Regions from separate parts of the Planococcus sp. 11815 genome, predicted to be linked through region 2. Evidence: predicted binding sites of a transcription regulator. Region 2 holds the regulator's gene; the other holds the start of a gene.
What was found. Region 2 encodes NrdR, which represses ribonucleotide reductase genes. Its sites were predicted from a motif close to AACACNATATATNGTGTT; they were not measured.
Positions count from the first base shown of each region.

Region 1: M1Q06_RS07930 (vitamin B12-dependent ribonucleotide reductase) is a predicted target of NrdR. The motif match lies at 3,336-3,353, and genes of this name have one in related genera.

Region 1 is NZ_CP096991.1:1,552,058-1,558,579, reverse strand. It holds gene aroQ (type II 3-dehydroquinate dehydratase) at 1-309, opposite strand, end outside; gene M1Q06_RS07930 (vitamin B12-dependent ribonucleotide reductase) at 745-3,303, opposite strand; gene M1Q06_RS07925 (rhodanese-like domain-containing protein) at 3,692-4,072, shown strand; gene gcvPB (aminomethyl-transferring glycine dehydrogenase subunit GcvPB) at 4,115-5,587, opposite strand; gene gcvPA (aminomethyl-transferring glycine dehydrogenase subunit GcvPA) at 5,580-6,522, opposite strand, start outside.
Region 2 is NZ_CP096991.1:1,347,623-1,354,144, forward strand. It holds gene coaE (dephospho-CoA kinase) at 1-92, shown strand, start outside; gene M1Q06_RS06895 (glyceraldehyde-3-phosphate dehydrogenase) at 202-1,221, shown strand; gene speD (adenosylmethionine decarboxylase) at 1,533-1,916, shown strand; gene nrdR (transcriptional regulator NrdR) at 2,038-2,514, shown strand; gene M1Q06_RS06910 (replication initiation and membrane attachment family protein) at 2,527-3,897, shown strand; gene dnaI (primosomal protein DnaI) at 3,898-4,836, shown strand; gene thrS (threonine--tRNA ligase) at 5,531-6,522, shown strand, end outside.

The DNA of each region.
Region 1 (6,522 bases), 200 kb from region 2:
ATTGGAAATATGTACTTCAACGACCGGCACTTGGACCGATGCGATGGCGTCGCGTATCGCGATGCTCGTATGCGTATAGGCACCGGCGTTCAAGACGATGCCGGAAATGGCATCATCGTCCGCACCGTGGATCCAGTCGATCAGTTCCCCTTCATGATTGGACTGCCGGCAGACCAACTCAAAGCCTTCACTGTCAGCAAAATCCACCAGTTCCTGCTCCAGCTCCTGCAATGTAAAGCTTCCGTACGCTTGTTTTTCGCGTTTGCCGAGACGGTTTAAATTGGGACCGTTCAACACCAGGACTCTCATGCCCTTGCACCCCTTTCTTGGCTTTCCTTTTCCATTTTAGCATACGATCAATTAGCGGCAAGCCAGAAGACGGAGACGCTTATGCAAACAAAAAAGCGGAAGCCTATTTTGGCTTCCGCTTTTTCAGAGTGTTGAAGAAGTCTATTAATCCATAACGAACTAGAATGGAGTCATTTTTTCTACATTCAATAATCAATGATCTTTCTAAGTATTGGGAGAAGCGTTCGCTCGACTCCTGTGGATTAGCGAGACGACCGAGACCCCGCAAGGCGCAAAGCGACTGAGGAGGCTTGGGCGCGAGCCCACGGAAAGCGAGCGATAAGCTTCGGAAAATACGATTTCTTACCTTTCTCAACAGCTTGAAAAAGCGGAAGCCTATTTGGCTTCCGCTTTTTGTCACTGGAGAATATTTCTCCGGCTATATGAAGTTTTTTGTTACAGTCCGCATTTCAATTGGGCTGCACAGTTCGTGCATGTATTGCATCCGCCCATTTCTTCCACTGTCCCTTTACGGCAAACAGGGCAGGTATTGCCTACTTCCGATCCGATCGTGACATTGGTCGAGCGCAAGTCTTGGATCGTGTCGATCAAGACGACTGGGCGCTTGCCAGTGTCTTCTTCCTTGTGGTCTTCTTCGAAAGTATTGTCTTCAGCTTTTAATGTCAGCACTTGTGAATCACGGCTGCCGTCGACGTAGACTGTGCCGCCTTTGGCCCCGCCTTTGTAGAGACGCTCATAGACGCCTTCAACCTGTTCGACGGTATAGCCTTTCGGCGCGTTGACCGTTTTCGAAATCGAGGAATCGATCCAGCGCTGGATAATGCACTGAACATCGGCATGCGCTTCTGGTGCGAGGTCCATTGACGTGATGAACGCCTGCGGCAAATTCTCTTCATCTGCGTCTGGGTTGTTCTTCAAGTATTCACGGACGATATCCGCTTTTACTTCGATGAATTTCCCGAGGCGCCCGCTGCGGTAATAAGTAAACGAATAATATGGTTCCAAGCCTGTCGATACGCCAACCATCGTACCAGTCGAGCCTGTCGGCGCAACCGTCAATAGATGGGAGTTGCGGATCCCTTTGTCGAGCACCGCTTGGCGAATTTCTTCCGGCATCCCTTGCATAAAGCCGGTTTCGGTAAATGCACGGCGCAAGTTCTCCGTTTCTGCATCTGTTTCGCCGACGAGGAATGGGAAGCTGCCGCGTTCTTCAGAGAGCTCTGTAGAAGCTTCATAAGCTGCGACTGCAATCGTCTTGAAGATCTCATCGACCAGCTCGTTGCCTTCCGGGGAGCCGTATTCACGGTCCGAATAGATGAGCAAATCGGCAAGGCCCATGACGCCAAGGCCTACACGGCGTTCGCCGAGTGCCTGGATGCGGTTTTCTTCCAGGAAATAAGGAGTTGCATCGATGACGTTGTCTTGCATGCGCACACCGACGCGCACCGTTTCTTTGAGAGCTTCAAAATCGACTTGCTTCGTTTTCGGATCAGCAAAGCGTGCCAAGTTGACAGCCGCCAAGTTGCAAACGGAATAAGGCGCAAGCGGCTGTTCACCGCACGGGTTCGTCGCTACGACTTTTTGGCCGTATGCAGTGGCATTCGTTTTTTCATTGGCATTATCTATGAAGAAGATACCAGGTTCTGCGGAATAGGTCGCGCATACATTGATCAAATTCCATAGTTCGCGCGCTTTGATCACGCGGTATGTGCGGACTTTATGGCCCATTTTTTCCCAATCGCGGACATCGCCGATCTTATGCCATTCTTCGTTATAGACCGCCATCTCTTCTTTCGAATACGATTCAACTGCCGGGAAGCGCAATTCGAAATCTTCGTCTTTTTCGACTGCTTCCATGAAGTCTTTCGTCAAGGTGACGGAAATATTGGCGCCAGTGAGGAATTCTTCGTTATGAACGGAGAACGTGCCGCCGTCGCGCAGTTTCGTTTCTGCATCGCGCATGATTTTTTCGTTGAATCCACCCATGCCCGGAATGGTCCGGTAGTTGAGCAAGCCTTGGTACATCGCTTCTTCCTGCTCAGTTAAAGGTTTGAATTTCAATTTATCGTTCGCCAGGCGTTTGATCGTTTCGTCTTCTGTGTTTTCGATCAAATAACGCAAAATACGCGGGTTTTGCATTTTGGAAATGATGAATTCCGCGATATCCGGATGCCAGTCAGCAAGCATGATCATCTGGGCGCCGCGGCGTGAACCGCCCTGTTCGACCAGATGCGTCAGTTTCGCGATATCGTCAAGCCACGAAACAGAACCGGATGATTTGCCGTTGACGCCACGAGCGAGTGTATTGCGCGGGCGAAGAGTCGAGCCGTTCGTCCCGACACCGCCTCCGCGGCTCATGATTTCCATCACTTGCTTGCGGTGGTCTGAGATGCCTTCACGCGAATCGGCGACAAATGGCATGACGTAGCAGTTGAAATACGTGACATCGGTGTCAGCGCCTGCCCCGTACAGCACACGGCCAGCCGGGACGAAATTCAAGTTGACGAGCTGCTCATAGAATTTCGTGAACCATTCACTTTGCTTTTCTGGGGTTTTCTCGACTGCAGAAAGGCCAGTGGCATTGCGTTTGGCGATTTGCTCGTAAAATACTTCGAGCGGTTTTTCGATAACATCGATCGGCCGGTTGACTATGCCTTGTTCTACTTCTTCAGGGTTATCGATGGCACTGCGGTAATCTTCTTCGATCCAGACGCGTGCTTTGTTCGCATCTTGGTCGATCGAGACGATATATCCGAGGCCGCGTGCTGGGAATTTCGGGTCTTCTTTGACCGTCAACACGACGAAATCGCCCGGCTTCAATGTGCTTTTGCTGGTGTCCTTGAAGGAATAGCGGTCGATCATGACCAGGCGGGATACGCCTTTATGGGTTTTCTTCATGTCCTTCGTTACCGCGTGGACTTGCGGGAAAGCTTCAATGTCTTTGTTCAGGGACTCGACGTTTAATGTATATTCGGATTGTGTGGCGGAAACCATTTGACAAATCCTCCTTTATATTATATGGAGTTAACACTATATATAGTATTATTACAATTCCCATGATACTATATATTGAAACTCACTCGCAATGACATTTTTCTGATGGAAAATTCGACTCGGCAGATAACCGAGCAATGACAAGGGTTTCGCGATTTGGCTTTTGTTAAAATGAGACGAAAGACACGTATGTTCGCATAAATCAGCGCAAAAATCGATTTAATTTCCTGTTGAAAGCACTTGACAACTGAAAGTCCAGCTACAGCGCGCTTCCTGCCCGCAGGCTTCACAGGATTGCCTCTGATTTGCCCCGATTACTGTAACATAGCCATTGAATATCCGTCACCTTATCTCTTATAATGAGTAAGTATAGAAAGGGGCAAGAACAGTGGAATTATTGTATATCACATTGGGTGTCGTCATCGCCATCCTCATTTTTGCGGTCGTCTCCTTCCTCCGCATCCGCAAAGCGGTCACCGATCTCAACCAGGAAGAATTTATCCAAGGCTACCGAAAAGCGCAGCTCATCGATGTCCGGGAACCAAAAGATTTCGCAGCCGGCCATATCCTCGGGGCGCGCAACATCCCGCAATCGCAATTGCGCCAGCGCTACAAGGAAATCCGCGCCGACAAACCGGTCTATCTGTACGACCAGAACGGGGCAAGAAGCGGACGCGTCGCATTGTTCCTGAAGAAAAAAGGCTATGAGCAATTGTTCCAATTGCAGGGCGGCTTCAAAAAATGGACAGGCAAAATCAAATCCAAATAATCAAAAACCCCGAAAGCAAATGCTTCCGGGGTTTTTTTTATGTCATTCGCTGTCTGTCGGTTTCTGGTAACGAAGAACCGGCTTGCGGGCTGCTTTCGTTTCATCCAGCCGGTTAATGACCGTCGTATGCGGCGCATTTTGGACGATCTCCGGATTTTCTTCCACTTCACGCGCAATCTGAATCATTGCATCGATAAAGTCATCCAGCGTTTCTTTCGATTCCGTCTCGGTCGGCTCGATCATCATGCCTTCTTCCACATTGAGCGGGAAGTAGATCGTCGGCGGATGGTAACCGAAGTCGAGCAGGCGCTTCGCCATGTCGAGCGTTCTGACACCGAGTTTCTTCTGGCGGCGCCCGCTCAACACAAATTCATGCTTGCAATGGCGGTCGTACGGCAAATCGAAATGAGGTGCGAGCCTTCTCATCATGTAGTTGGCGTTCAATACGGCATATTCAGTGACTTTCTTCAAGCCGTCCGGCCCCATTGTGCGGATATACGTATAGGCACGGACATTGATGCCGAAGTTGCCATAGAATGGCTTGACGCGTCCGATGGATTCAGGGCGGTCGTAATCGAATGTATAGCCTTCATCGGTCTTGACGAGGATCGGCTTCGGTAAATACGGGATCAGGTCCGCTTGGACGCCAACCGGGCCAGATCCTGGGCCGCCGCCGCCGTGCGGGCCTGTGAAGGTTTTGTGCAAGTTCAAATGGACAACGTCAAAGCCCATGTCGCCAGGGCGTGCTTTTGACATGACGGCGTTCAAGTTCGCCCCGTCGTAGTACAGCTTGCCGCCGACTTTGTGGATGATCGATGCCATTTCTAGGATGTCTTCTTCGAAAAGGCCAAGCGTGTTCGGGTTTGTCAGCATGAGTGCCGCGGTGTCGTCGCCGACTACACGCTTCAAGTCTTCCAGGTCGACAAGGCCGTGCTCGTTCGATTTAACAGTCACTGTCTCGAATCCAGCGACTGTTGCAGAAGCTGGGTTCGTTCCGTGGGCAGAATCCGGCACGATGACTTTCGTGCGGTTGAAATCACCATTTGCTTCGTGGAAAGCACGGATCATCATGAGACCCGTCCATTCACCGTGTGCACCCGCAGCGGGCTGAAGCGTCACTTCATCCATGCCGGTAATTTCCTTCAAATGTTCCTGAAGGTCATACATCAATTCCATCGCGCCTTGGACAGTCGATTCTTCCTGCAGCGGGTGGATGTTCGCGAACCCGGAGTAGCGGGCAACGGATTCATTGATTTTCGGATTGTATTTCATCGTGCACGAGCCGAGCGGATAGAATCCGGAATCAACGCCATGGTTGCGTTTTGAAAGCGCTGTGTAATGGCGCATGATGTCGAGTTCCGAGACTTCCGGCAATTCCGCAAACTCTTCGCGTACTAGTTCTTGGCCGAGCAATTCAGTCAAATCCACTTCCGGCACATCAAGTTCCGGCAGGCTGTAGCCGACACGGCCTTGTTTGGTCATTTCAAAAATGAGTGGCTGGTTGTCTTTATGCATGGGAAGCCTCCGTTTCTCGCACGAATGCATCGATTTCCTGTACAAACGCGTCGATTTCTTCTTTAGAACGCTGCTCAGTGACCGCAATCAGCATATGCCCTTGCAACTCGTCATAGCTCAAGCCAAGATCATAGCCGCCGATCATGCCTTTCTCAAACAAAGCCGCATTCAATTCCTTGACCGATGAGCCGAGCTTGACAGCAATTTCATTGAAATGGGCACCGTCGAATGCAATCTCGAATCCGGATTTCTTCAATTGTTGCTTCATGTAATGGGTCTTGGTAATGTTCTGCACGGCGATTTCCTTCGTGCCTTCCTTGCCGAGCGCTGTCATGGCAACAGAAGCCGCCAACGCATTTAAGGCTTGGTTCGAGCAAATATTCGACGTCGCTTTATCGCGGCGGATATGCTGTTCGCGCGCTTGCAAAGTCAATACGAATCCGCGTCTGCCTTCATCGTCTGTCGTTTCGCCGACAAGGCGTCCTGGAACTTTGCGCATCAATTTCTGCGTTACAGCGAAATAGCCGCAATGAGGGCCTCCGAACGCTTCAGGAATGCCGAACGGCTGTGCGTCGCCGACGGTAATATCTGCGCCGAATTTCCCAGGAGGCGTAAATGCGCCGAGTGCCAGAGGGTTGGACGATACCGTGAACAAAGCGCCTGCTTCGTGGACGATCGGCTCGATTTCTTTTAAGTTCTCAACTTGACCGAAAAAGTTCGGGTATTGGACCATGACGGTCGCGGTATTTTCATCGATCATTTCTTTCAAGGCGTCGATATCCGTGCGGCCGTCTTTGAGCGGAATTTCCACCACATCGATTGACTGCCCGAGTGCATACGTGCGGACAACATCTCTCGACTCCGGATGGACAGCACGGGAAACGAGGATTTTCTTGCGGCGCGTCTGGCCGGCTGCGAGCATGCCTGCTTCTGCG
Region 2 (6,522 bases):
GAGCTGACGAAGTGCTCGATAACAACGGTTCTCTTTATCACACAAAGCGCCAATTAATGCGCATATTAGCCAACTGGCAGATACACCCATAAAAAAGTATGCGCTTTCTTTCGTTTTCAGGTTCTCTAAACTGAATAATGTGTTATACTATATATCGAATTGAAAATATGAGTATGACTTATTTAATTGGGGGACAAATACATGACAGTTTCGATTGCAATTAACGGGTTTGGCCGCATCGGCCGTATGGTTTTCAGACAAGCAGTTTTGATGGATGACGTGACGATTTCGGCGGTCAACGCCGGTTATCCGGCAGAAACACTTGCTCACTTGATTAAGTATGACACAAATCACGGTACCTTCTCCGGTGAAGTGAAAGCGGAAGAAAATGCGTTGGTTGTAAACGGAAAGCGTATTCAATTGGTTAACGAGCGCGACCCATTGGAACTCCCGTGGGAGGAAATGGGCGTCGATATCGTCATCGAAGCGACGGGCAAGTTCAACTCGCGCGATAAAGCGGCTCTTCATTTGGAGGCAGGAGCAAAGAAAGTCATCTTGACTGCTCCCGGCAAAAACGAAGACATCACGATTGTGATGGGCGTCAATGATGATAAATTGGATGTCGAAAAACACCACATCATCTCAAATGCCAGCTGCACGACGAATTGCTTGGCGCCTGTTGCTAAAGTGTTGAATGATGCATTCGGCATCGAAAACGGATTGATGACGACTGTCCATGCGTACACCAATGACCAAAAGAATTTGGACAACCCGCATAAGGATCTTCGCCGCGCACGCGCTTGTGGACAGTCGATTATCCCGACTTCAACAGGGGCTGCAAAAGCATTGTCCTTGGTTCTACCTGAACTGGAAGGAAAAGTGCACGGTTTGGCGCTTCGTGTCCCGACGCCGAATGTGTCACTTGTCGATCTTGTCGTCGATGTCCAACAGGATGTGACGGTAGAAGACGTCAACCGTGCCTTCACGGAAGCATCAGAAGGGGCGCTAGCGGGCATCCTCGATTTGACAATGGAGCCGCTTGTGTCGATCGATTTCAATACGAACCCGAGCTCTGCAATCGTTGACGGTTTGACTACCATTGTCATGGGCGACCGCAAAGTGAAAGTGCTCGCTTGGTACGATAACGAATGGGGCTACTCGGCCCGTGTTGTCGACTTGATGAAAAAGGTAGCCAATTCTATGGCTGTCGCTTCAAAATAATGCAAAAAGATTCCGCTTTTCTTCTTATTGAAAAGCGGAATCTTTTTTTGTCGTTATATTAAAAAAAATGCCCACTGGAGCATTTATTTATTGCATTTCGAAAACATTCATCATATACTATGAATCGTAGCCAAAAACGGCTGCCACTTCTCAATTCTATTTATTATGTAGAGCAAGGAATTAGGAGCGTATATTATTATTCTTATGACTGCTTAAAGGGTTAGGACCTCTCTGGACTAACTTTCCCCCGTGGTAGTCAACTTTGAATATTTTGCGCAAAACCAAAATGTTATCAAAGGGGGAAACGAACCATGGAAACTATGGGACGTCACGTAATCGCAGAACTTTGGCAGTGTGATTTTGACAAATTAAACGATATGGACTATATCGAAAAGACTTTTGTTGATGCAGCACTCAAATCAGGTGCGGAAATCCGCGAAGTCGCTTTTCATAAATTTGCACCACAGGGTGTCAGCGGCGTAGTCATTATTTCGGAATCACACCTGACTATCCACAGCTTCCCGGAACATGGATACGCGAGTGTCGATGTGTACACTTGTGGAGATCTTGATCCAACAATTGCAGCTGATTACATCGCGCAAGCTTTGGATTCAAAGCAGAGCGAAGTAACTGAAGTGCCACGCGGCATGGGACCAGTCGGCGCCGGAGCGACAAAAGTGTCACTGACGGTGTAATTGACCGCTAATAACGCAAAACACAAGCAGAGGAGAAAATCCTCTGCTTTTTCTAATGTTTGGGGAATTTTTTTGTTATACTGTTACTACCAGATAGAGAATTTTCGGGGAGATGTCTACCATGAAATGTCCAGCTTGCCAGCATAACGGCACCCGCGTAGTAGATTCGCGGCCAATAGATGAAATGAAATCAATCCGCAGGCGTCGTGAATGTGAAGCATGCGGCTATCGCTTCACCACCTTCGAGAAAGTGGAAGAGATGCCGCTGATCGTCGTGAAAAAAGATGGCTCCCGTGAAGAATTCAGCCGCGAGAAAGTGTTGCGCGGTTTGATCCGCGCTTGTGAAAAACGCCCAGTCTCGCTCGATATGCTTGAAGGGGTCGTTTTCGATATCGAAAAAGAACTTCGCCGGAGCGGCAATCCTGAAGTGAAATCGGAAGAAGTCGGAGAACTGGTCATGAACCGTTTGGCGGATATCGATGAAGTGGCCTATGTCCGCTTCGCTTCCGTCTATCGCCAGTTCAAAGACATTACGGTCTTCATCGATGAACTCAAGGATCTGCTTGATCGCAATCCCGGTGACAAGGACAGCAAATAAGGCGGTGACCACATGACGATGTACAAAGAACTTCAGCCCGCCGACTTGTACCGGATCCGCATGCCGTATCCATTTTCCAATTACGACCGCCAATTGCTGACGCTCCTCTATCAGCCGATGATCGGGTCTGACGCCATCTCCCTTTACTTGACGCTTTGGGCCGACGGTGAAATGCGGTCTGAGGATTCGACGCATTATACACTGATGAACACGCTCGGAAAACCCGTCAAGGCGATTTTTGAATCCCGCATCCAACTCGAAGCGATTGGCTTATTGAAAACTTTCCGGAAAGACGGGGAAAACCGTTCCTTCATCTATGAACTGAGCCCGCCGCTCGACCCGAAAACCTTTTTTGCCGACCCGCTATTGTCGATGTTCCTGTTCAGTAAAATCGGGGAATCGTCTTATCGGCGCGTCCGCGATCGTTTCGTCATCCAGACGCCGCTCGCAACGGGATACACAGAAGTTTCCAGGACTTTTACGGATATCTTCCAGCCGGTGCATGCGAAGTCGGGGTACCCTGCAGACGAAAAAGAGCTTGAATCCCGGACAGACGGGGAATATGAGATGGAACAGGACTTTGATTTTGCGCTATTACGCCAAGGACTGTCCGAACAGCTTGTGCCGAAGCGCGTGCTGACGCCGGCTATCCGCCATTTTATCGTAAAGCTTTCATTTCTCTACGGTTTCGGCCCGCTTGAGATGCAAAAGGTCGTATTGCTGGCGATTGAAGATGATTACCGGATTGATGAGGAAGGGCTGCGAAAAGCTGCTTCCGATTATTATAAAATGACCGTCACGACAACTGCGCCGAAACTCGAGCCTGTCAAAAAGGCAGAACCGAAAACGCAACAACCTGATGCACAACAAGGACCTGTAAACAAAGAAGACGAGTTGATCGCATATTTGGAATCAGCGTCGCCGCTTCAAGTGCTGCGTGACATTGCAGACGGCAAAGAACCACTGCCGGCCGATGTGCAATTGGCGAACCAGTTGGTGACGCAGCATGGCATGGAGCCGGCTGTCGTCAATGTGTTGCTTCAATATGTCCTATTGCGCACGGATATGAAACTGACAAAAGCGTATGTAGAGAAAATTGCCTCACATTGGCTGAGAAAAAATGTCACGACAGCCAAGCAGGCGATGGAATTTGCACGCATCGAACATACACAGTATATGAAATGGAAAAACGAATCAGGTGCCGCGCCTAAAAAAGCGGCATCTTCCGGCCGCAAGCCGATCCGCGAAGAAAAGTTGCCTGAATGGTTCAATAAGAAAGACGAAGTGGAAACACCTGGACAAGGAGCTTCAAGTGAACAGCTCGAACAGGAAAAACAGAAATTGCTTGCGAAGCTTGCGTTGAAGAAAAGGAAGGGTGATTAGATGGAACCGATTCGTGAAACGATGAAGCGAGTGGTCAATGCGCCCTCATTTTCCGAGCGCTATGATGCGATGAAGAAAGAAGTGCTGGAACATCCCGGCGTCCTCAAATTCCTCAAAGAACACGAAGAGGAAATTGACGGCCCGACAGTGGAAAAAGGCATGGGCAAGCTATACGAATATATCGACCAATCGCATGACTGCAATAAATGCCCGAACCTCGGCGGCTGCATCAATCATCTGAAAGGATTCGAACCGAATCTCGTATTGGAGCGCGGCAATATCGGCATCTCGTATACGAAATGCCGTTTGAAGACCGCTGAAGACAATAAACGCCATGCTTCTTCCTTGATCCACAGCATGTATATGCCAAAAGAAGTGATGGCGGCGAGAATCGAAAACTTCGAGCTCGATGACCGTAGGCTGCCAGCTTTCCGCGCAGTCGATGATTTTCTGGAGAAAGCGACAGGCCCGGATTCGCTTCCGGAAAAAGGCTTGTATTTATACGGCAAGTTCGGGACTGGCAAATCCTATTTGCTAAGCGCGGTCGCGAATGAACTCGCGGAGATCAATGTGAAAACGGTTCTTGTGTTCGTGCCGGAATTCATGCGCGAAATGAAGCAAGCGATCGGCGACCATACACTTCAGGAGAAAATCGAATACGTCAAAAAAGCCGATGTGCTCATGCTCGATGATATCGGAGCTGAAGCGATGTCGAGCTGGACGCGCGATGAAGTGCTCGGTACGATTCTTCATTACCGGATGGCGGAGAAATTGCCGACCTTCATGAGTTCGAACTTTAGCTACTCTGAACTTGCGCACCATTTGACTTATTCACAGCGCGGCGAAAAAGAAGACTTAAAAGCAGCGCGCATCATGGAACGGATTCAGGCATTGACCGTTCCCGTGAAACTTGAAGGCGAAAACCGCCGCAACAAGTAAGAGAAACTATTGCCTTTTGATTTTTTTCATCGTATAGTAATAATCATCAATAATGATTTACATGCAACGACAAGGACATGAGCGATCACGCATGGCACACAGAGAGGGAAGACACGGCTGAAAGCTTCCCGGCACAGCGTTTTTGTTTACCCCCTTCGAGCAGCGCCTGCGAACTCCAGTAGCAGGCGACGGTACCGGCCCGTTAGCCGATGCAGAGCTTCATTCCGTGCGCAAAAAATGTGCGGAAGAGAAGAAGGGTGGAACCACGAACAGAGCTTCGTCCCTTTTGGGATGGGGCTTTTTGTGTGGAAAAAAAGAAAAGCTGAAGCGCCTGTTCAGCTCCGACAGGCTTAAGGCGCACTGGCGAAGCGGCGCTTTCTGCCGCACAGCCAGGGTGACTTAAGACCCCGAGGAGCTAGGCGCTGAAGCTAGACATCAAGAAAAGCGGAAGCTGCCTGAAAGAGGAAGCTAAGCTAAGGACGCGACGTCCTGTCGCAACGGTTAGCTGACCCACATCCTGTGGCCCCCCGACAGGCGTAAGCCGGGTTCCCGAAGCGGTGCTTTTCGCCGCACAGAGAAACTGACTTACGACCCGAGGAGCAGGCAGCTGAAGCTAGACACCAAAAACCCTGAAGCGCTGAACCAGACCCTGTGGTTCGCGATTCACCCGATATCATTTAAAGGAGAGATTCATATGGCAGACATGATTCAATTAACATTTCCAGACGGCGCAGTAAAAGAGTTCGCAAAAGGAACATCTACAGAAGAAATCGCTCAGTCCATCAGCCCGGGCCTTCGCAAAAAAGCGGTGGCAGGCAAGCTTGCCGGCAACTTGGTCGATTTAAAAGCACCTCTTGAGGCGGATGGCGAGATCGCGATCATCACGCCGGAATCCGAAGAAGCATTGGAAGTACTTCGCCATAGCTCAGCGCATTTGATGGCTCAAGCAGTCAAGCGCCTGTATCCGGATGCTAAGCTTGGCGTTGGGCCGGTCATCGAAAACGGCTTCTATTATGATATCGATACAGAGTCGGCGATTACAGCTGAAGATCTGCCGGTCATCGAAAAAGAAATGAAGAAAATCATCAATGAAAACTTGGACATCGTCCGCGTGGAAGTATCGAGAAACGAAGCGCAGCAACGCTTTGAAGCGATCAACGACCCATACAAGTTGGAGCTTCTAGAAGCGATCCCAGAAGATGAGCAAGTGTCGATCTACGAACAAGGCGAATTTTTCGACTTATGCCGCGGCATCCACGTGCCATCAACGGGAAAATTGAAAGAATTTAAATTATTGAGCGTCGCTGGTGCGTACTGGCGCGGCGATAGCGACAATAAAATGCTTCAGCGTATCTATGGAACAGCGTTCTTCAAAAAAGAAGAATTGAAAGCCCATCTTGAAATGCTCGAAGAAGCGAAAGAGCGCGACCACCGCAAAATCGGCAAGGAGCTCAATTTATTCATGAACTCCCAAAAAGTCGGCCAAGGCTTGCCGATGTGGCTGCCAAAAGGCGCAACAATCCGCCGCATCATCGAACGCTATATCGTCGACAAAGAAGAACGCATGGGCTATGACCACGTCTACACTCCGGTTATGGGCAGTGTCGAATTGTATAAAACAAGCGGCCACTGGGATCACTACCAGGAAAACATGTTCCCGGTCATGCAAATGGACAATGAAGATTT